Regions from separate parts of the Sphingomonas sp. 4RDLI-65 genome, predicted to be linked through region 2. Evidence: riboswitches for the same ligand, from Rfam matches in the RefSeq annotation. Region 2 holds a riboswitch; each other region holds the start of a gene.

Region 1 (6,929 bases), on a different contig from region 2:
ACGATACGGTATATGATGCTGGCCGGCGTGGCGCTGGTCTCGACGGCGGCTGTCGCGCAGGTCCAGCCTCCGCGCGTGGCGAAGAAGCCGTTCCAGGTGACGTCGCCCAACGGCGCGCGCGAGGACGATTATTACTGGCTGCGCGACGATACGCGGAAGAACCCCGAGATGCTTGCCTATCTCGCCGCGGAGAACGCCTATGCCGATGCGCAACTTGCCTCGCTGAAGCCGCTCCAGGCCAAGCTGTACGAAGAGACCGTCTCGCATATCAAGCAGGACGACAGCTCGGTCCCGTATGCGAAGGACGGCTATTATTACGGCTCGCGGTTCCAGACCGGCGCGGATTACCCGATCCTGGAACGCCGCAAGGGCAGCCGCACCGCGCCTGCCGAAACGCTGTTCGACGAACCGGCGATGGCGAAGGGCCACAGCTTCTTCGCGCTGAGCGACTGGGCGGTGAGCCCCGACAACGCCCGCGTCGCCTGGGCCGAGGATACCGTCGGGCGGCGCCAATATGTGCTCAAGGTGAAGGACCTCGCGACCGGCGCGACGATCGCTGACACCGTGTCGAACATCGAGCCCAACGTCGTCTGGGCCGACGACAACAAGACGGTGCTCTATGTCGAGAAGGACCCGGTCACGCTGCGGGGGTACCGCGTGAAGGCGCATGTCCTCGGTACGCCCGTGGCGAGCGATCGGCTGTTGTACGAGGAGAAGGACGACACCTATTCGATGGAGGTCTCACGCACCGCCGACGACAAGTTCGTCTGCATCGGCGTGAGTAGCACGGTCAGCGACGAGCAACGCTGCGCACCCGCCGTGGCACCGACCAGCTTCACGATCGTCGCACCGCGGGCGCGCGAGTTCCGTTATAGCGCGGATCATATCGGCAATCGGTGGATCATCCGCACCAACAAGGACGCGAAGAACTACAAGCTCGTCACCGTCGCCGACGCCGATCTGGCCAAGGGCATTGCGGCGTGGCGCGACCTGACGCCGGCCAGCGACACCGTCTTCATCGAGGGGTTCAAGCCGTTCGACGGGTTCGTTGCGATCGACCAGCGCGAGGGCGGCAACCGGATGATCCGGGTGCTGAGCGATGCGGGCAAGTCGACCGCGGTGACCGCTGACGAACCCGCCTATCGCATGTCGCTCGACGTCAACGAGGAGACTGCGACGCCGTGGGTCCGCTACACCTACGGCTCGCTCGTCACGCCTACCACCACGTATGAGGTCAACGCGAAGACCGGCGAGCGCCGTGTATTGAAGGTTGCGCCAGTGCCGGGCTACGACCCCGCGAAATACGTAACAGAACGGGTCTGGGCACCCGCGAGAGACGGCACGCGGATTCCCGTGTCGCTGGTCTACGCCAAGGGCACCAAGCGCGACGGCACCGCGCCGCTCTTCCAATACGCCTATGGCAGCTACGGCATTTCGAGCGACCCCGCCGTCGATCCCGGCCGGATCGGCCTGCTCGACCGCGGAATGGTCTATGCGATCGCGCATATCCGCGGCGGGCAGGAGATGGGGCGCGGCTGGTATGACGACGGGCATCTGCTCAACAAGAAGAACAGCTTCACCGACTTCATCGACGTCACCCGCTATCTCGTCGCGCAGAAATACGCCGCCAAGGACCGCGTCGCGGCGATGGGCGGCAGCGCGGGCGGGCTGCTGATGGGCGGCGTCGCGAACATGGCGCCGGCCGACTACAAGCTCATCATCGCGCAGGTGCCGTTCGTCGACGTGGTTACGACGATGCTCGACGCGTCGATCCCGCTGACGACCTTCGAGTACGACGAATGGGGCAATCCCGCGCAGAAGGCGTCCTACGATTACATGCTGAGCTATTCGCCATACGACAACGTCGAGGCGAAGGCGTATCCGGCGCTGTATGTCGGCACCGGGCTATGGGACAGCCAGGTGCAATATTACGAACCGACCAAGTGGGTCGCCAAGCTCCGCGAACTGAAGACCGACACCAACCCGCTGCTGTTCCGCGTCAACATGGAGGCGGGCCATGGCGGCAAGTCGGGGCGCTTCGAGCGCTATCGTCAGAATTCGGAATGGCAGGCGTTCATGCTGCAACAACTCGGCATCGCGAAATAGCACGCCCGTTGGCACGCGACCGAAAGCAGGGTACCGATCGCGCAGGATGCGGCTTCCAGCCGTTTCCCGTGATCGCGTCGGTGCCCGGAAGGGCTTGATTGGGAATGCGGTGCGGACGGTTCGCCGTCCTATGCCGCGGCTGTCCCTGCAACTGTAAGCGGCGAGCGAGACGCACGAGCCCTCTCCGCGAGGGCAGCCACTGGGCCGCAAAGCCTGGGAAGGCGTGCATCGAGCAACGACCCGTGAGCCAGGAGACCTGCCGGCGTCTGGTCGCTCTTGTCCCGGTCCAGGGGGTGGCCGAGGCACGGTGAACGCCGCCTGCGTGACACTGGCTGAGCGACGACCATGTGGCGGGGGCCGCATCGGCGTCGTGCGTCGGCCGCTCATGGCGTCCGGTCGTCGTATGTCCCGGCCGTTCGCGGCAGGCCCCGGTCCTCGTCGGACGCTGCGGGGTTTGTGCATGACGACTACAACACGTGAAAGACCGGTGGGGGTTTCGACCCGCAAGCGCATCGGCTGGCTGTTCGCAGGCCTGGTCGCGGCCAATATCGCCGCCTGGGGCTGGGCGTTCTCGCTGTTCCACGCGCAACCGCTGATGCTGGGCACCGCGCTGCTCGCTTGGGGGCTGGGCCTGCGCCACGCAGTCGACGCGGACCACATCGCCGCGATCGACAACGTGACGCGCAAGCTCATGCAGGACGGCCAGCGCCCGATCGCGGTCGGCTTCTGGTTCGCGATCGGCCATTCGGGGATCGTGCTGATCGCGGCGGTCGCGATCGCGCTGACCGCCAGCGCATTGTCGCAGTTCGAGGCGTTCAAGCAGGTCGGCGGCGTGATCGCGACCGTCATCTCGGCCGTGTTCCTGTTCACGATCGCGGCGATGAACCTGATCATCTTCCGCTCGGTCTGGCGCACCTTCGGCCATGTCCGCGGCGGTGGGACCTATGTCGAGGAGGATCTCGACCTGCTGCTCGGCAACCGCGGGCTCCTTGCCCGGCTGTTCCGCCCGATGTTCCGGCTCGTCACGCGCAGCTGGCACATGGCGCCGCTCGGCTTCCTGTTCGGGTTGGGGTTCGACACCGCGACCGAAGTCGCGATCCTCGGCCTCTCCGCGAGCCAGGCTGCCGACGGTCTCTCGATCGGCGTCGTGCTCGTGCTCCCGGTGCTGTTCGCGACCGGCATGGCGCTGGTCGACACGGCAGACGGCGTCGTCATGCTCGGCGCGTACGAATGGGCGTTCGTGAAGCCGATCCGCAAGCTCTACTACAACATCACCATCACGCTGATCTCCGCCATCGTCGCGATCGCTATCGGCGGCATCGAGACGCTCGCGCTGCTTGGCGCAAAGCTGGGCCTGACCGGCGGCATCTGGGACGCCGCGTCGACACTCGGCGAGAACTTCAACGGCCTCGGCTTCGCGATCATCGGCCTGTTCGTCCTCTGCTGGGTGCTGAGCTTCGCGATCTACCGCTGGAAACGCTTCGACGAGATCGAAGTCGTGCACGGATAGCTGGCGGCGTGCCGGAAAGTCCTCTAACCCACCCCCGAGGCTCGGTTGTACCGAACCTCACAGATCGCGCCGGTGCCCGAAAGGGCTTGAATGGGAATGCGGTGCGGGAGGCTTCCTCGCAATGCCGCGGCTGTCCCTGCAACTGTAAGCGGTGAGCGAGACGCACACGTCCTTCGTTTCGGAGGGCAGCCACTGGGTGCAAACCTGGGAAGGCGTACGTCGAGCCTCGACCCGCGAGCCAGGAGACCTGCCAGCGTAACGGTCGCTCTTGCCTTGATCCAGGGGATGGTCGCGGCACGGTTCTCCGTCTGAGCGACGAACGCGTGCGGCCGAAAGGTCGCGCGTGCGTGTGCTCGAAGGAGAAGTAGAATGTCCGACCGTTCGCCCAATCTGGCCAAGGTCCCCGTCACCATCGTCACCGGCTTCCTGGGCGCCGGCAAGACCACGCTGATCAGCCACCTGATCCGCAACGCCAACGGCCGCCGTCTTGCGGTCGTCGTCAACGAATTCGGCACGCTCGGCATCGACGGCGACATCCTCAAGGGCTGCGCGATCCCCGATTGCCCCGCCGAGAACGTCGTCGAACTCGCCAATGGCTGCATCTGCTGCACCGTCGCCGACGACTTCATCCCGACCGTCGAGACACTGCTCGCACTCGACCCGCGCCCCGACCACATCCTGATCGAGACGTCCGGCCTTGCGCTGCCCAAGCCATTGCTCAAGGCGTTCGACTGGCCCGCGATCCGCTCGCGCATCACCGTCGACGGCGTCATCGCGCTCGCCGATGCCGAGGCAGTCGCCGCCGGGCGTTTCGCCCCAGACGTCGCCGCGCTCGACGCCCAGCGCGCCGCTGACCCCAGCGTTGATCACGAGACGCCTTTGTCGGAGGTGTTCGAGGACCAGCTCGCCTGCGCCGATCTCGTGCTCCTGACGAAGGTCGATCTCGCCGGTCCCGAAGGCGTCGCCAAGGCGCGCGCCGTCATCGCCGCCGAGTCCGCACGTCCCCTCCCGGTCATCGACCTCACCGACGGCATCATCGATCCCCGCGTGATCCTGGGCCTCAACGCCGCCGCCGAGGACGACATCGCCAGTCGCCCCTCGCATCACGACGGCGAGGACGATCACGAGCATGACGATTTCGACAGCGTCGTCGTCGAGTTGGGCGAGATCGCCGACCCCGCCGCCCTCACCGCGAAGATCGAAGCGCTCGCCCGCAGCGCCGACATCCTCCGCGTGAAAGGGTACGCCGCCGTCACTGGCAAGCCGATGCGCCTGCTCGTCCAGGCGGTCGGCGCGCGCGTCCGCACGCAATATGATCGCCTCTGGCGCGCAGGCGAACCCCGCCGCACGCAACTCGTGGTCATCGCCGAGCACGACCGCATCGACGAGGCCCGCATCAAGGCCGCGCTGGACGCCTGAGCCCCGATGCACGTCGTCTTCCGCGAGACCCACGGGCTGGAGGAAAGCGCGGTCCCGCAGGACCTCGCCCAATCCCCCGCGGATCTCGTCGTCCTGTCCTTCTCCGACGGCGACCTCGGCGCGTTCGCCGCGGGCTGGAGACGTGCGGATGCGGCCGGAAGCCGCCTCCCGTCGCTGCGTCTCGCGAACCTGACCGCACTCCAGCACCCGCTCTCGGTCGACACCTATGTCGAGCAAACGCTGGCCGGCGCCAAGGGCATCCTGATCCGGCTGATCGGCGGCCGCTCCTACTGGAGCTACGGCCTGCAACAGGTTGAGAACCTCGCGTGGGAGAAGGGCATAGCGCTCGCCGTCCTCGCAGCAGACGGCCGCATCGACACGCGCCTCGACGCCGCCTCGACGATCCCGCTGTCGACGCTGCGCCGCTTGGCGCATCTCTGCGACACCGGCGGCGCGGTCGCGGCGCAAGCGGCACTGGCCCAGTTCGCGCTGGCCGCCGGTTGCTACGCCGGCCCGGTCAGCGGAGTCCGCGCGATCGCCGACGTCGGCGGCTGGCAACCGCACGACGGCGTAACGTGCCCCGCCGCGTTCGCGCTCAACGCGCACCGCCCCCGCGTGCTGGTCGTCTTCTACCGCTCCTACCTGACCGCCGCAGACCTCAACCCGATCGAAGCGCTCCACGCCGAACTGACCGCGCGAGGTTTCGACGTCATCGCCCTCTTCGCGCCCTCGCTCAAAGCCCCCGACGCAGCCGGCTGGCTATCTCGCTGGGTCACAGCCCTGAAGCCCGCCGCGATCGTCAACGCCACCGCGTTCTCCGCCCGCGGCGCCACCGACACCACGCCGCTCGACGGCGCCGACGTCCCCGTCTTCCAGATCGCGCTAGCCACGTCCGACCGCGCAGCTTGGGCCGGCGCCACCCGCGGCCTCTCGCCCGCCGACCTCGCCATGCACGTCGTCCTTCCCGAAGTGGACGGCCGCCTCTTCGTCGGCGTCGCCAGCTTCAAGGAAGCCGCGACCAGAGACGGCGACCTAGAATATACCCGCCGCGAACACCGCGCTGACCCGGCACGCATCAACGCCATCGCCGCGCGCATTGAATCCTGGACGAAACTCGCCAGCAAACCCGTCGCCGACCACCGCCTGGCGATCGTCCTCTCAACCTACCCAGGCAAGGCATACCAGATGGCGCACGCCGTCGGCCTGGACGCGATCGCCTCCACGCAAGCAATCCTCGCCGACCTAACCGAAGCCGGGTACGCGATCATGCCCGACACCAGCGATCTTGCGATGTCCCGCATAAACTGGCCGCTTGCCGAGTACCGCAGAGCCCTCGCGCACTTGCCCGAAGCACTCCGTAGCGATCTCCTGGAAACCTGGGCCGACCCGACCGAAGACTTCACCTTCACCGCGATCGACCACGGCGGCGCGCTCGTCGCCCTCCAACCCGAACGCGGCCGGACCGAGCAGCGCGCTGAGGAGTATCACGACCTCTCCCGCTGCCCCTGCCACGCCTATGTCGCCTTCTACCTGTGGCTCCGCACGCGCGGCACCGACGCGCTGATCCATGTCGGCGCGCACGGCACGCTCGAATGGCTCCCCGGCAAGTCGGTCGCTCTGTCCGACGCCTGCTGGCCCGAAGCGCTCACCGGCGCGATGCCCGTCATCTACCCGTTCATCGTCAACGACCCCGGCGAAGCGGCGCAAGCCAAACGCCGCATCGGCGCGGTCACGCTCGGCCACGTCCCGCCACCGCTCGAACGCACCCGCACCGGCGCCGGCCTCGGCCGTCTCGAAGCACTGCTCGACGAATTCTCCAACGCCGACGGTCTCGACCCCGCACGCCGAGACCGCCTGCAACGCGACATCCGCGACGAAGCCACCGCCACCGGCC
Region 2 (6,929 bases):
CGCGACCGCGCCGCCTGCGCCGAGCATCGCGGCGACGAAGATCGCGGGTCCCGAACCGAGGCCGAAGATGATCGCAGCGACTGCGCCAAGTGCTGCGACCGACGATATGCCGACGACGGCGGGGTCGGCGAGCGGGTTGCGGAGATAGCCTTGCAGGACTGCTCCCGACAGCCCGAGTGTGGCGCCGAGCACGAGGCCGAGGACCGCGCGCGGCAGGCGGAGTTCGAGGATGATCCACCAGCGCGGGTCGCTCGAGAACCAGGCGTCGAGCGGCACCCAGACTTTGCCGCAGCCGAGCGACAGGCCGAACAGGAGGATGACCAGCAGGCCGAGCCCGATGAGTTTGGGCGTGCGGGTCATCAGAACGCCTCCTCGCTCATACCAAACACCGCCGCCACCCCGGCGAAGGCCGGGGCCCAATTGGGGGACGATCGTGACGGCGTGCAGCGCTCCATTATTTCCACCATTCCAATTGGGCCCCGGCCTTCGCCGGGGTGGTTTTGGTATGGGTGTCGCATCACAGCCTTGCCCTGATCGCGGCGAGGTGTTCGAGCGCGGGCGGAATGGTCGGGCCGCCGCAGTTGATCAGGACGCGGGGGAAGACGGCTTGCGGCGTACGCGGCAACAACCGACGGCGCAGCGCGGTGCCGCGGCTGGCGCGTTCGGGGGCGATCACGATCGCGGGGGGCTGCGTCACGATCGTCTCCGCCGAGAGCGTGCCGGTATGCGTCAAGCCGTAGCTCGCGGCGGCGTTGCGGAAGCCAACACGCGTCATCATCTCGTTCAGCAACGTGCTCCCCCCGGTTGCGAGATCGCCGCTGATATAGAGCAACGCGCTCGGCGACAGTCCATCCGTCCGACTCCAGCGCGCCACCGCGCGATCGATATCGGCGTTGATCCGCACGCCACCCGCGGGCGCACCGACCGCGTCGGCGATCTGCTTCACCTGTGCCTGGCTCTCCGCGATCGAGTCCGGGATACCGAGCAGCAGCGTCTTCAGCCCGGCCCGCGCGTAGGCCGCCTGGGTCGCCGGCGGCGTATACGTGCTGGCGATGACGAGATCGGGGTGGAGCGCGATCACCTCCTCGGCGGTCCCGGCGATTCCGCGAAACCGACGCGCGACGTCGAGCGGGATCGAGGTCGCGGACGGATCTTGCGAATAATGGCTGATCCCGGCGATCCGCGATGCGGGCAGGATCCGGACCAGCACCGAATCCACGCACGGATTGGTCGAGACGATCCCCCCGCCACCGCCCGCTCCGGGGGATTGCGCGCAGCCCCCGAGCAGGAGCGCGAGGAGGATCGGCCTTCGCCTCACTTCAGCCGCAACCGCACGCCGCCATACGCCGCGCGACCGTAATTGCCGTAGCCCGCGACCGTCTCGTACCGCGAGTCGGTGAGGTTATCGACGCGGCCGTACAGTGCGATCTGGTCGGTGATCGGCATTTCCGCGCGGACGCCCGCCAGCGCATAGCCGTCGAGCCGCACGGTGTTGGCGGCGTCGTCGAAGCTGTCGCCGACCATCGTCACGGTACCGCCGACCGACAGTCCGAACGCGAACCGGTAATCGGCGTCGACGCTCGCAGTCTGCTTGGGACGGCGCGCGAGATCGTTGCCGAAATCGCTACCGATCGTGCGGTTCTCGGTGTCGATATAGCTGTAGTTCGCGGTCAGCGTCAGCGCGTCGACCGGGCGCAAGGCCAAGGTGAACTCGACGCCGTCCGCCTCGGCGCGGGCAATGTTGTCGTAGACGCCGAACGGGCGGTCGACGCAGATCGAACCGGCGGTCGTCTGCTCTGCAGGGCTGCAATCGCGGAAGTCGATCTGGTTGCGCGTCCGGCGGTTGAAATAGGTCACGCCTGCGCGGACCCGGTTGGCGAGGAACGCCTGCTCGACACCGACGTCGAAGTTGCGCGCGGTCTCCGGATCGAGGCCGCGATTCCCGTAGTCGGAGAAGAGCTGGTACAACGTCGGCGCCTTGAAGCCTTCGCCGTAGCTCGCGCGGACGGTGGTGCCGGTGCGCAGCGCCAGCGCGGCGTTTGCGCCGAACGTCGTGTGGCTGCCGAAATCGTCGTGATCGTCGTTGCGGACGCCGCCGGTGATCGTGAGGATGTCGAGCGGCTTGACGATCAGCTGGCCGTAAACGCTGTTGATGCCGGTATCCGCGAAGGTGAAGCCGTCGTTGAAGCGGCTGTTCTCGCGCTCGACTCCGGCGACCACGCGGACCTGGTCGAACGGGCGGAAGTCGCCCTGGTATTCGTAGCGTTCGCTGCGGCCGCGGCCGATGAAGGTCGGATCGCTGCCGAAGCTCGGGTCGTAATTGTCGCGGTTGATGTCGGCGATCGTGAACGCGACGCGGTTGTTGATCCGACCGTCAGCGAAGTTCGCGTGCAGCCCGGCATAGCCGTAAGCCTCGCGCGTCTTCGAATATTCGGGCGTGTCGGCGAGCACGTAATCGGGGGCCGGGAAGCCGTCGATCTCGACGCGGCTGTCGGCGAAATAGCCGCGCAGGTCGAGGCCGATGCCTGGTGCGAACTCGACGCCCACCCGTCCGGTTGCGCCATATTGGCGATAGCCGTCGCGCTCGGTGCCGCTGGCGGCGGACGAGATGCCGTCGGTGCGCAGATAGCCGCCGGTCAGCGAGCCCGATACCGGCCCGGACTTACCCGACACGCCTGCGCTCGCGAACACGCTGTCGGCATAGCCATATTCGGCGTTGGCGCGAGCTTGCACGCCTTCGGTCGGTGCGGCGGTGATGATGTTGACGACGCCGCCGATCGCCTGGCTGCCCCACGGCACCGAGTTCGGGCCGCGCAACACCTCGATCCGCTCGACCGAGCTCGACAGCAGATTGCCGAAGTTGAAGCCACCGCCGGTCGACGACGGATCGTTGACGCGGACGCCGTCGATCACGACGAGCGTCTGGTCCGCCTCTGCACCGCGGATGCGGACGCTGGTCAGCGCGCCGACGGTGCCGTTGCGCGTGACGGTGACACCGGGCGTGGTCGCGAGCAGATCGGAGACGACAACGGTCTGGCGGCGCTCGATCTCGGCGCGGTCGATGACGGTGATGGCCTGGCCGATCTCGCTGGCGGGCTGTGCGACGCGGCTCGCAGTGACGACGAGTTCGGGAGCATCGGTATCGGGGATGGTCTGGGCATAAGCAGGCGCTGCGATCGCCGCGGCGCCGAGTAGAAGGAAGAACTTCGTCATGGGGTACGTCCTGGCAGAACCGCCCACGACCATTCGGGAGCGGCAGACGTCTCTCGCTCGAGGAAGCCCGGCTGAACCGGAGCACTCGTCCGCGCCGGAGCACCCGCCCGCGCAGTGGATCGACCGTGAAAGGCAGGTTTCCTGGCTTCCGGGTCGCCGCGCCCACCCCGCCTTCCCAGGTCGAAACCCAGTGGCATATCGGGGTGGCCGCTATCCGGTCACAGTTGCGGGTACAGCGCCGGTCTTGCGGATTTGGATCGTGACGACCCGGCCCGCGCACCGACTTCCCTTTTGATCCCGTCGCCGGGACCCTTCACGAGAGCGGCATTAGTCGCGCGTCGTGCACGGGTCAACGCGGGGAACGCTCTACAGTCGTTCCCGCCAAGGGGGTGCGCTGGGGTAAGCTGGCTCACCGTCCACAGCGCGACCCCGGCGGAGGCCGGGGCCCAGTTGGCAAGGTCACAGTAACGAAGGACCGCGCTTAGTTAGCGACGTTCCCCAACTGGGCCCCGGCCTCCGCCGGGGTGGTGGCGTGTTGGTCAGGACGTCGCTTTCCCTTCCTTGTTCTCCCGCGAAGGCGGGAGCCCAGACTGGATCCCCGCCTTCGCGGGGAAACACGCTGTCTTCGTTTCCCTCAATGGAGAAGTATCACCGAAGCCCGTACCGCAACCCCACCCAGATCGTCCGCGGCGTGGCCCGTTCGACTATGTTCGCGCCACTGATCCCCGCCTCGATGCGCTCGCCGAACAAATTCTCCCCGCGGACCTCGGCCACCAGCGACCGCATGATCGGCAGCGCGGCATACGCATCCAGCGTCGTCGCGGCCCCAAGCACCCGCGTATTCTGATCGTCGTCGAACTGCCGACCGATATGCCGCACGGTCAGCGACAGCGCCGCCGCATCGTGCCGCCAGTCGACCGTTCCCGACACCTGGTCACGCGGGGTCTGCGCCGGTTGCAAGCCGTCCAGAGCGGCGGTGATCCCCGAACCCTCGACCTTCGAGTTCGTGTGCGACCACGATGCTTGCACGCCCAGCGGACCCGGCCGATACGCCGCATCCAGTTCGAACCCATGCGCGCGGATCGCATCGAGATTCTGGCGGACGCGGTAGGTCGCGACCCCCGGCAGCACCTGCGGCGGGTTGGTCGTTGTGACGTTGGCGATCGCATCCTTCAGCCGGTTGTAGAAATAGGTCGCGGCAATGCTGACCCCCGGCGCAGGCGTCAGGGTGACGCCACCCTCGACCCCGGTCAGCCGCTCCGGCGATAGCAACGCGTTCGCCGCAGTCGCATCGTTGCCGACACGGAACGGCCGATACAGTTCGTTGAGTGTCGGCAGTCGCCAGCCCCGATACCCGGCAGCGCGCAGCGTAATCGCTTCGACCGGCTGATACGCCACGCCCGCCCGACCGGTCGTCTCGCTGCCATCGCGATCCGCATAGCGCAGATTGGTCAGCGCCGCCCCGCCGGCCAGCGGCCGTTCCGTCAGATAGCCGCCATCGATCGACCACCAGTCGACCCGTCCGCCAAGGCTGAAGGTGAAGTCGCCCGCCACGAGGCTCCCATCCGCGAAGACACCGGTCGTCGTGGTGCCGCCGCCAGCCTCGCGCCGCCGCGTCGGCGCCGCGTTGACGAACGTATAGAGTTCCTGCGTCTTGCCGCTCACGTCGCGGATATCCGCCCCCAGCCTCAGCGTGATGCTCTCGCCGAGCGGCGGCGCGATCTCGATCCGTCCGCCCAGCCCGGTGGCAGGCGTATTATACTGGTTCAACGACTGGATCGCGGTCGTCCGCGCGGCATTGATGCTGTTGAAGCTGCTCGCGAACGCCCGTGTCTGCAGATACGCCAGCGCCGAATACCCCCAACGCCCGCGCCCGATCAACCGGACGCTCGCATCCGCCCCCTCGCTCTTGTTGTCGGTAAAGTCGCTTCCCCGGTCGCGCCGATCGGTGAATGCGCTCGCATTCATCTGCAATTCGGTCTTCGCGCCGATCCCGACAACGGTCCGCAGCGCGCCCGACGCCTGCTCATACGGCGCGGCCCGATCGACGATCCCGCGGCTCTCCTCGACGGTCGGCGTAAAGCCATCCCCGCGCGCGTAAGCCCCCGACAAAGTCGCGAACCCCGACCCGCGTACCAGCGCCGCCGAGCCCTGCGCGTCGACCGAATCGCGGCTGCCATAAGCGACGCTGCCCTGGAACGGCGTCAGTTGATCGGGCGTCGCGCTCTCTAGTTCGACCGTCCCGGCCAGCGCGCCCGGTCCCTGATATCCACTGCCACCACCCCGCGTCACGCGGATGCGCCCGAGCCGCCCCGTCGCATAGGCCGGAAACGCGACCCAGCCGCCGAACGGGTCCGCCTGCGGCACGCCGTCGAAGATCAGCAGCGCGCGACTGGAGGCATTGCCGCCGATCCCGCGCAGCGAAATGCCCTGGCTGGTCGGGTTGGCGCTACGCGAGTCCGACCGCCGGAACTGCTGCAATCCGGCGACGTCGGCGAGCACGCTCTCCAGCCGATTGCTTGCATTCGCCTGGATCCGGTCACGCTCGATCGTGACGATATCATAGGCCCGATCGCCCGGCGCATCCGCCAACCCGCGCCCGGTGACGACGATCTCGGGCGCAGGCTCGGCAGATGGCGTGGCGGGCGGCGTGGCGGGCGATTGCGCCGAGACCGCGGTCGAGGACAAAAGGAGGGCGAGCATGGAGGCGGTTCGAATCATGCGCGGCGCATGCCAGCTTTCGCATTTTTTTCAAAAGCTTCGAATGGTCGGAATGCGACGTGTTGGGCGATGTCGTGAACGGGAAATAGGTCGTCGCGTCGTTGTCGCGCGCGGCGCGGCGCAACTGGCCGACCTTTGACGAGATGGCGAATTCGCCGCGTGCTTGCTGGCGAGCAAGCACCCGAAGTGGCGTTCGGCCAGGCCGAAATCGGTAGGCGGACGATAGCACCGTTGTACCATAGCGCGCGCCTCTCAGAGTCCTTCGAGGTGCTTAACTCTGAAACGAAGCAGTTCTTCCCGAACGCCAGAACGATGCCGACAGGCGGGGATGCCACCCCGCCCGCCGTCCATAGATCAGCCGCCTATCGATCAGGCAAGCGTCAGGCCGACATCGACATTGCCGCGCGTCGCGTTCGAATACGGGCAGATGTCGTGCGCCGCATCGACCAGCGTCTGTGCCTGCTCCCGATCGAGCCCGGGAAGCGTGACGGTCAGGTCGGTGGTGATGCCGAAACCACCCGCAGCGCGCGGGCCGATGCCGACCTTGGCGGTGACCGCGACGTCGTCGGGCACCTTCACCTTCAGCTGCTGCCCCGCGACCTTCAGCGCGCCGATGAAGCAGGCGGAGTAACCCGCCGCGAACAGCTGCTCGGGATTGCTGCCGTCACCGCCCGCACCGCCGAGTTCCTTCGGCGTCGACAACGCGACGTCGAATCGGCCGTCCTCGGATCTGGCATGGCCGTCACGCCCTCCGGTTGCGGTGGCGGTTGTGGTGTACTTGACGTCGATCGACATTACATATCTCCATAACGTTTATTGCGATAAGATATTTAGGAAGAGAGTGGCGGCCTGTCCAGCATTAGTTTGCCGCGATAAGCATTATCGTGCTATTGCGAGTGCGAAGGAGTTCTGCCGTGCCCACCCCCCTGCCGCTGGACGACCAGCTCTGCTTTTCGCTGTACGCCGCGACGATCGCGATCAATCGCGCCTACAAG
Region 3 (6,929 bases), on a different contig from region 2:
CGCTAGCCGACCTCCATCGGTAAAAGCGTGAGTGACCTACGATGCGGCGTATCATGATGGGGCTGTTCGCCATTGCGGCGCTCGCCACGGCGGGATCTGCACAGCAGGCGAACCGCGCAGGACCGAAACCGGGGATCGTCCGCGTCCGCCTCGTGACCTCGGAGGGACCGATCCTGCTCGCGCTCGACACGCGCCATGCGCCGAAGACCACCGCGAACTTCCTCGCATATGTCGATGACGGGCGGTTCGACGGGACCGACTTCTACCGCGCGAGCCGGCAGAAATCGGCGCCGAAGCTCGGCTTCATCCAGGCGGGAATCCGCACCGATGCGCGCCGCATCCTGCCGCCGTTCCCGCTCGAAACGACCGCGATGACCGGGATCAAGCACGGCGCCGCGACGATCTCGATGGCGCGGGGCATGAACCCGGCGTCGGCGGGCGGCAATTTCTTCATCACCGTCGGGCCTGCGCCGGCGATGGACGCGCGGGCGGGCTATCCGGGGTATGCGGCGTTCGGTCACGTCGTTGCGGGGATGGACGTGGTGAAGCGCATCCTCGCCAAGCCGACCGGCGGCGGGATGGATGCGTTCAAGGACCAGATGATCCTGAAGCGCGTGGCGCTGGTGAGTGCGCGGCGGCTCGACGGCGTGGCTAAGCCGACGGGGTTGCCGCGGGCGTGGCTGATCAAGACGCGGCCTGATTGGGTGAAGTGAAGTTTCGACGCTAGCGGATGGCTTCTTTGCTCACCGCCAATTGGGTCGCGCGTCTGCCCACCGAACACCCGGACCACCCCGGCGAAGGCCGGGCCCAATTGGGACGGCCCCAGTAACGTAGGGTAGTCCCCTGTGAGTGACGTCCCCCAATTGGGCCCTGGCCTCCGCCGGGGAGGTATTCTGGAAGTTAGTCCCGTCAGTCATGCAGTCAGGCTGAGCGCGACGGCCTCGGCGACCTTTATCCCGTCGACCGCCGCGGAGAGGATTCCCCCCGCATAGCCGGCACCTTCGCCCGCCGGGAACAGGCCGGGGGTGTTGAGGCTCACGAAGTCGTCCCCGCGCGTGATCCTCACTGGCGAAGAGGTTCGCGTCTCGACCCCTGTCAGGACGGCGTCGGGGTGGTCGTAGCCGGGAATCTCGCGGCCGAACGCAGGCAACGCCTCGCGCAAGGCCGTAATCGCGAACTCGGGCAGGCACTCCGACAGGTCGGTCATATGTACGCCCGGCTTGTACGACGGGATCACCGAGCCGAGCGCGGTCGAGGCGCGGCTCGCGAGCAGGTCGCCGATGCGTTGCGCGGGCGCCTTGTAGTTCGAGCCGCCGGCGACATAGGCGCGCGATTCCCAGTGGCGTTGGAGTTCGATCCCGGCGAGCGGGTGGCCGGGATAGTCGCGCTCGGGATCGATGCCGATGACGATGCCAGAGTTCGCGTTGCGTTCGTTGCGCGAATATTGGCTCATGCCGTTGGTCGCGACGCGGCCCTCTTCGGAGGTCGCGGCGACGACGGTGCCGCCGGGGCACATGCAGAAGCTGTAGACCGTCCGCCCGTTCTTGCAGTGGTGCGACAGGCTGTATGCCGCCGCGCCGAGATCGGGGTGGCCCGCGCAGGGGCCGAACCGGGCTTCGTCGATCCAAGACTGCGGATGCTCGATGCGGACGCCGATCGAGAAGGGCTTGGCCTCGACGTGGACGCCCTTGGCATGGAGCATCTCGAACGTGTCGCGCGCGCTGTGCCCGACCGCGAAGACGACGTGGTTGGCTTCGAGATAGTCGCCGGTGCTCAGGTGGAGCCCGCGGAGCTGGCGCGTGCCCGCCTCCTCGACGATGTCGAGACCGTCGACGCGGGTCGAGAAGCGGTATTCGCCACCCAGCGCCTCGATCGTCTCGCGCATGCTTTCGACCATCGTGACGAGGCGGAAGGTACCGATGTGCGGATGTGCTTCCGTCAGGATTTCGGGCGGTGCGCCGGCTTTCACGAACTCGGTCAGGACTTTCCGGCCGAGATGGCGCGGGTCCTTGATCTGGCTCCAGAGCTTGCCGTCGGAGAAGGTGCCGGCACCGCCCTCGCCGAACTGGACGTTCGATTCGGGGTTGAGGACGCTCTTGCGCCAGAGGCCCCACGTGTCCTTGGTGCGCTCGCGGACGACTTTGCCGCGGTCGAGGATGATCGGGCGGAACCCCATCTGCGCGAGGATCAGGCCCGCGAACAGCCCGCACGGGCCTGCGCCGACGACCACGGGACGCGGGCCGGTATAGCTCGCGCCGCCCTTGGTGACGAAGCGATAGCCCGTGTCCGGGGTGCGCTGGACGTGGCGGTCCTTGCGGAAGCGCTGGAGCACCGTGTCCTCGTTCTTGAGCGTGACGTCGACCGAATAGACGAGCTGGATGTCCATCTTGTCGCGGGCATCGTGCGCGCGTCGCGCCACGGTGTAGCGGATCAGGTCGCGCGGTGTGACGCGCAGGCGATCGCGGATCGCGGCGGGGAGCGCTTCGTCGGCGTGGTTGAGCGGGAGCTTGAGGTCGGTGATGCGGAGCATGGGGGACGCTCTAGCGCCGCGCGGCGCGATCCGCCATCGGGAGGACGAGAGGACATGATCATGCGGACCGACGACGAGCAGAATGCCAAGAGTGCCAGGCGCAAGGAGGTCCACGACAAGATCGTCGCGAGCAAGACGATCGAGAAGGGCTTGATCATCGTCCACACCGGCAAGGGCAAGGGCAAGTCGACCGCCGCGTTCGGCATGGCGGTGCGGATGATCGGGCATGGGCGCAAGGTCGGCGTGGTGCAGTTCGTCAAGGGCGCGATGGCGACCGGCGAGAAGGCGGTGTTCGATGCGTTCCCGGACCTGTGCGAGTTCAAGCCGATGGGGGAGGGCTTCACGTGGGACACGCAGGATCGTGCGCGCGACATCGCAGTGGCGCGCGAGGCGTGGGACGAGGTGAAGCGGATGATCGCCGATCCGTCCTATGCGATGGTGGTGGCCGACGAGCTGAACATCGTGTTGCGGTATGAGTATCTGCCGGTCGACGAGGTGCTGGCGGTGCTGGCGGCTAAGCCTGAGATGACGCATGTCGTCATAACCGGGCGCAACGCGCCGGATGCACTGATCGAGATGGCGGACCTGGTGACGGAGATGACGCAAGTGAAGCATCCGTTCCGGTCGGGGGTGAAGGCGCAGGCGGGGGTGGAGTTCTGACGTCTTGATCCTCCCCTGTCAGGGGAGGATTAGAGGCTGCTTGTCTACCGTCGATCGTACGCCTATCGCTCCTCCCGCGACAGGTTTTCCCGAGGCGGCAACGCTCAGGGAAATGAAAATGGGAACGGGTGAACCCCGGCTGCCCCTGCAACTGTAAGCGGCGAGTCACCGTGCCACACGCCATTGGGACGCGAGTTCCGAGAAGGCGGCACAGACCGGCGTCGACCCGCGAGCCAGGAGACCTGCCCGTCGCGGTCGTCTTTCGTCCGGCCAGGGTGCGCCGAACGGACGGGTAACACCCCGAGCGACGACATCGCTTCGCGTCGCGCGCGAGAGCCGGAGGCCTGCGCCTCCTGCCCTATCGCGCGGTGCGGAATCGACTGTCCGAAGGGGTTTTCATGGCAAAGATATTTCGTTTTGCGTCCGTGCGAGGGCGGACATGCTGAAACCGGTCGAAAACCGCGTTGCAGTCGTCGCGTGCAACACGTGTCGGCATTCCGCTGAGGTCCGCAACGATGCGGACGGCAAGCGCGGCGGCGCGCGACTGGTCGAAGCGCTGCGCACGGTGCAGGCTGGCGATCCGGCCTATGCCGAGGTCGCGGTACAGGAAATGCCGTGCCTGTTCGCGTGCCAGGATTTCTGCACCATCCACCTCCGCGCGCCGGCCAAGGTGGGATACGTGCTCGGCCGGTTCGAGCCGACCGAAGACTCCGCCCGCGCCATCCTCGATTATGCGCGGCTCTATGGCGAAAGCGCGTTCGGGCAGGTACCGTTCAAGCAATGGCCGCAAGGCGTGAAGGGCCATTTCATCACCCGGACCCCGCCAGAGGGGTTCGTGGTCGAATGAGCGGATTCGCGTCGCCCGCCGCCTTCCTGGCGGCGCTGCGCAATCTTCCTCAGGCCGATGCGGCGGCGCGCGCAGCCGCAGTCGCGCGGCAGGGCGTGCTGACCAAGCCGCCCGGTTCGCTGGGGCGGCTGGAGGATATCGCGGTGTTCATGGCAGGCTGGCAGGGGCGCGAGCGGCCGCGGCTCGATCGTGGGCGCGCGATCATCTTTGCGGGCAACCACGGGATCGTCGCACGCGGCGTCAGTGCGTTTCCGGCATCGGTGACCGCACAGATGGTCGCGAATTTTGAGAATGGCGGCGCTGCGATCAACGCACTGTCGACCGCAGCGGGGCTTGGATTGAGCGTCGTCGCGCTCGATCTGGACCGTCCGACCGCGGACTTCACGGTGGAGCCGGCGATGTCCGAGGACGACTGTCTGGCGGCAATCAATGCCGGCGCGGCGGCGGTTACCGACGATTTGCCCGATCTCGTAGTGTTGGGCGAGATGGGCATCGGCAATTCGACCAGCGCTGCCGCGCTGTGCACCGCGAGCTTCGGCGGACCGGCGCGTGACTGGGTCGGGCCGGGTACCGGAGTCGATGACGAGGGGATCTTGCGCAAGATCGCGACGGTCGAGGCCGGGGTCGCACTCCATCAGGACAGGCTCGCTACCCCGTTCGAGACGCTGCGCCGGCTCGGCGGGCGGGAGCTGGCGGCGATCGCGGGTGCCGTGGTCGCGGCCCGGCTCGCGGGCGTGCCGGTGATGCTCGATGGCTTCATCTGTTGCGCGGCGATCGCACCGCTTGCGGCGGCATGCCCGGATATCCTCGATCACTGCCTCGCGGGGCACGTGTCCGCCGAGCCTGGACATGGGCGCCTGATCGAGGCGTTGCGGCTTGAACCCTTGCTGTCGCTCGGGATGCGGCTGGGCGAGGGGAGCGGCGCGGCGACCGCGACGTTGCTCGTCAGGGCGGCGCTGGCGGCGCATGACGGGATGGCGACGTTCGCGGAAGCCGGGGTGTCGGGCGCGTGACGGCGCCGCACATGCTGTACCTGATGCGGCATGGTGCGCCAGCGATCGAGGGGCGACTGCTCGGGCGGACCGACGATCCGGTGACTGAGAGCGGGATTGCCGCATGCGTCGCTCGCGCGCGCGGTCTTACCTTCGCTCGGATACTATCGTCCGATCTCATACGAGCACGGGACTGTGCGGCGGCCATCGCCGCTCCTCTTGGGCTGTCCCCGACATCCGACCCGTCGTGGCGCGAACTGGATTTCGGGGATTGGGACGGGCTTCCCCCGGCCGCGGTGGATCAGGCTGCTTTGCTGCGGTTCTACGACGACCCGGACGCCGCGCCGCCGCCGCAGGGTGAGCGCTGGTCGATCTTGCAGACCCGTGTGGCGCAAGCGCTGGCGACCATGGCTCCGGTCCCGACCTTGGTCGTGACGCATGGCGGTGCCATCCGGGCGGCACTCGCCGAACTGTGCGGGTTCGACCAGCGACAGCTCTGGGCGTTCCATCTCCCCTATGCCGCGCTGGTGTCGCTGCGCATCTGGCCGGGAGAAGCGCGCACCGTTCAGATTGTCGGAGTGTCGACATGAAGCGGCTGGTCGTCGCGTTCGGTTTCCTGACCCGGCTGCCGATGCCACGCGTGACGATGGCGCCGCAGGGCTTTGCCGAGGCGATCCGGTTCTATCCCATCGTCGGCCTAACGATCGGCGTGCTGGTGGCCGCGGCGGGGTGGCTCGGCGCCCTGGTCGATCCGTGGACCGGGGCATGTGCCGCGCTGCTGGCGTGGACCGCGGTGACCGGCGCGCTGCATCTCGATGGCCTGGCGGATCTCGCCGACGGGCTCGGCGCCGCGCATGGCGACCGGACGCGGCTGCTGTCGGTGATGGCGGATCCGCATATCGGCAGCTTCGGCGTCGTCGCGATCGCGGCGCAGATGATCGCCAAGCTCGTGCTGTTGCATGCGGTCGGCGCGAGCGGATGGTGGACGATCGCCTGCGTGCCGTTCGTCGCGCGGATGGGGCCGCTGGCCTGGGCGGTGCTGTTGCCGCCACTGAGGGTCGGCGGGCTGGGGGCCGCAATCGCCGGGGCTGTGCGCACGCGCGACCTGATCGGCTGGAGCATGCTGCTCATGCTCACCTGCGTCGCGGTGCCCGCTTTGCTCGCTGCGCCGCTGCTGGTCCTTGGCGTCGCCGCTTGGTTGCGGCGGACGCTGGGGGGCGTGACCGGTGATGCGCATGGGGCGGGGATCGAGATCGTCGAGACCGGGCTGTTACTCGCGCTCGCCATTGGTGGCGCCGTGGCCGGCCGATTGGGCTAACGCGAGCATCGCATCGAGATCGACATGGCGTTCGAGGACCCGGGCGATCGCGTCCAGAGCCGCATCGATCGATGCCGCATGATCGGGCCCGACCGCGTTCACGCCGATCCGCGCAAGCCACGCAGCCCGCTGTTCCGCAAGCGCCAGCAGGCCGTGGACGTAGCTCCCCGATACCAGGCCGTCGGGGCTCGTCGCGCCTTCGGGGGTGCCGTCGGCGCGGTGGCCGACGGGGTGCACGGTCGCGGGGCCGGTCGTCTCGCCCATATGCATCTCATAGCCCAGGAACCTCGCGCCCTGCGCGAGGCCTTCCACACGCTCGAGCGTCTTGGTTGGCGTGAGGATCGTCGTGACGTCGAGCAGGCCGAGCCCCTCAATCGTGCCGGCGGGTCCTTCGATTCCGTGCGGGTCGGCGATCGAGCGGCCGAGCATCTGATAGCCCCCGCATAGCCCGAGCACGGGTTTGCCGCGGCGATGATGCGCGCGGATGTCGATATCCCAGCCCTGCGCGCGGACGAAGGCGAGGTCGGGGATGGTCGCCTTCGATCCGGCGAGCACGATCATGTCGACATCGGGAATGGCCGA

Evidence for each region. A riboswitch is a leader RNA that binds a small molecule or an ion and turns the genes downstream of it on or off. The one in region 2 is predicted to bind cobalamin.
Region 1: it holds a riboswitch for cobalamin, as region 2 does, so the genes downstream of both, cobW (cobalamin biosynthesis protein CobW) here and VH567_RS13745 (TonB-dependent receptor plug domain-containing protein) in region 2, are expected to answer to the same signal.
Region 3: it holds a riboswitch for cobalamin, as region 2 does, so the genes downstream of both, VH567_RS10100 (DUF1636 domain-containing protein) here and VH567_RS13745 (TonB-dependent receptor plug domain-containing protein) in region 2, are expected to answer to the same signal.

Annotation. Positions count from the first base shown of each region.
Region 1 covers NZ_JBCEBT010000001.1:232,377-239,305, reverse strand. Annotated here, with positions in the region: gene VH567_RS00930 (S9 family peptidase) at 1-2,106, shown strand, start outside; gene VH567_RS00935 (prolyl oligopeptidase family serine peptidase) at 1-1, shown strand, start outside; cobalamin riboswitch at 2,168-2,384, shown strand; gene VH567_RS00925 (HoxN/HupN/NixA family nickel/cobalt transporter) at 2,567-3,616, shown strand; cobalamin riboswitch at 3,670-3,885, shown strand; gene cobW (cobalamin biosynthesis protein CobW) at 3,986-5,035, shown strand; gene cobN (cobaltochelatase subunit CobN) at 5,042-6,929, shown strand, end outside.
Region 2 covers NZ_JBCEBT010000006.1:33,909-40,837, forward strand. Annotated here, with positions in the region: gene VH567_RS13735 (FecCD family ABC transporter permease) at 1-360, opposite strand, end outside; gene VH567_RS13740 (ABC transporter substrate-binding protein) at 518-1,318, opposite strand; gene VH567_RS13745 (TonB-dependent receptor plug domain-containing protein) at 1,315-3,213, opposite strand; cobalamin riboswitch at 3,328-3,542, opposite strand; gene VH567_RS13750 (TonB-dependent receptor) at 3,862-5,916, opposite strand; gene VH567_RS13755 (organic hydroperoxide resistance protein) at 6,304-6,729, opposite strand; gene VH567_RS13760 (MarR family winged helix-turn-helix transcriptional regulator) at 6,849-6,929, shown strand, end outside.
Region 3 covers NZ_JBCEBT010000003.1:410,852-417,780, forward strand. Annotated here, with positions in the region: gene VH567_RS10085 (peptidylprolyl isomerase) at 42-713, shown strand; gene VH567_RS10090 (NAD(P)/FAD-dependent oxidoreductase) at 914-2,530, opposite strand; gene cobO (cob(I)yrinic acid a,c-diamide adenosyltransferase) at 2,585-3,190, shown strand; cobalamin riboswitch at 3,255-3,454, shown strand; gene VH567_RS10100 (DUF1636 domain-containing protein) at 3,630-4,037, shown strand; gene cobT (nicotinate-nucleotide--dimethylbenzimidazole phosphoribosyltransferase) at 4,034-5,050, shown strand; gene VH567_RS10110 (histidine phosphatase family protein) at 5,062-5,619, shown strand; gene cobS (adenosylcobinamide-GDP ribazoletransferase) at 5,616-6,347, shown strand; gene VH567_RS10120 (cobyric acid synthase) at 6,300-6,929, opposite strand, start outside.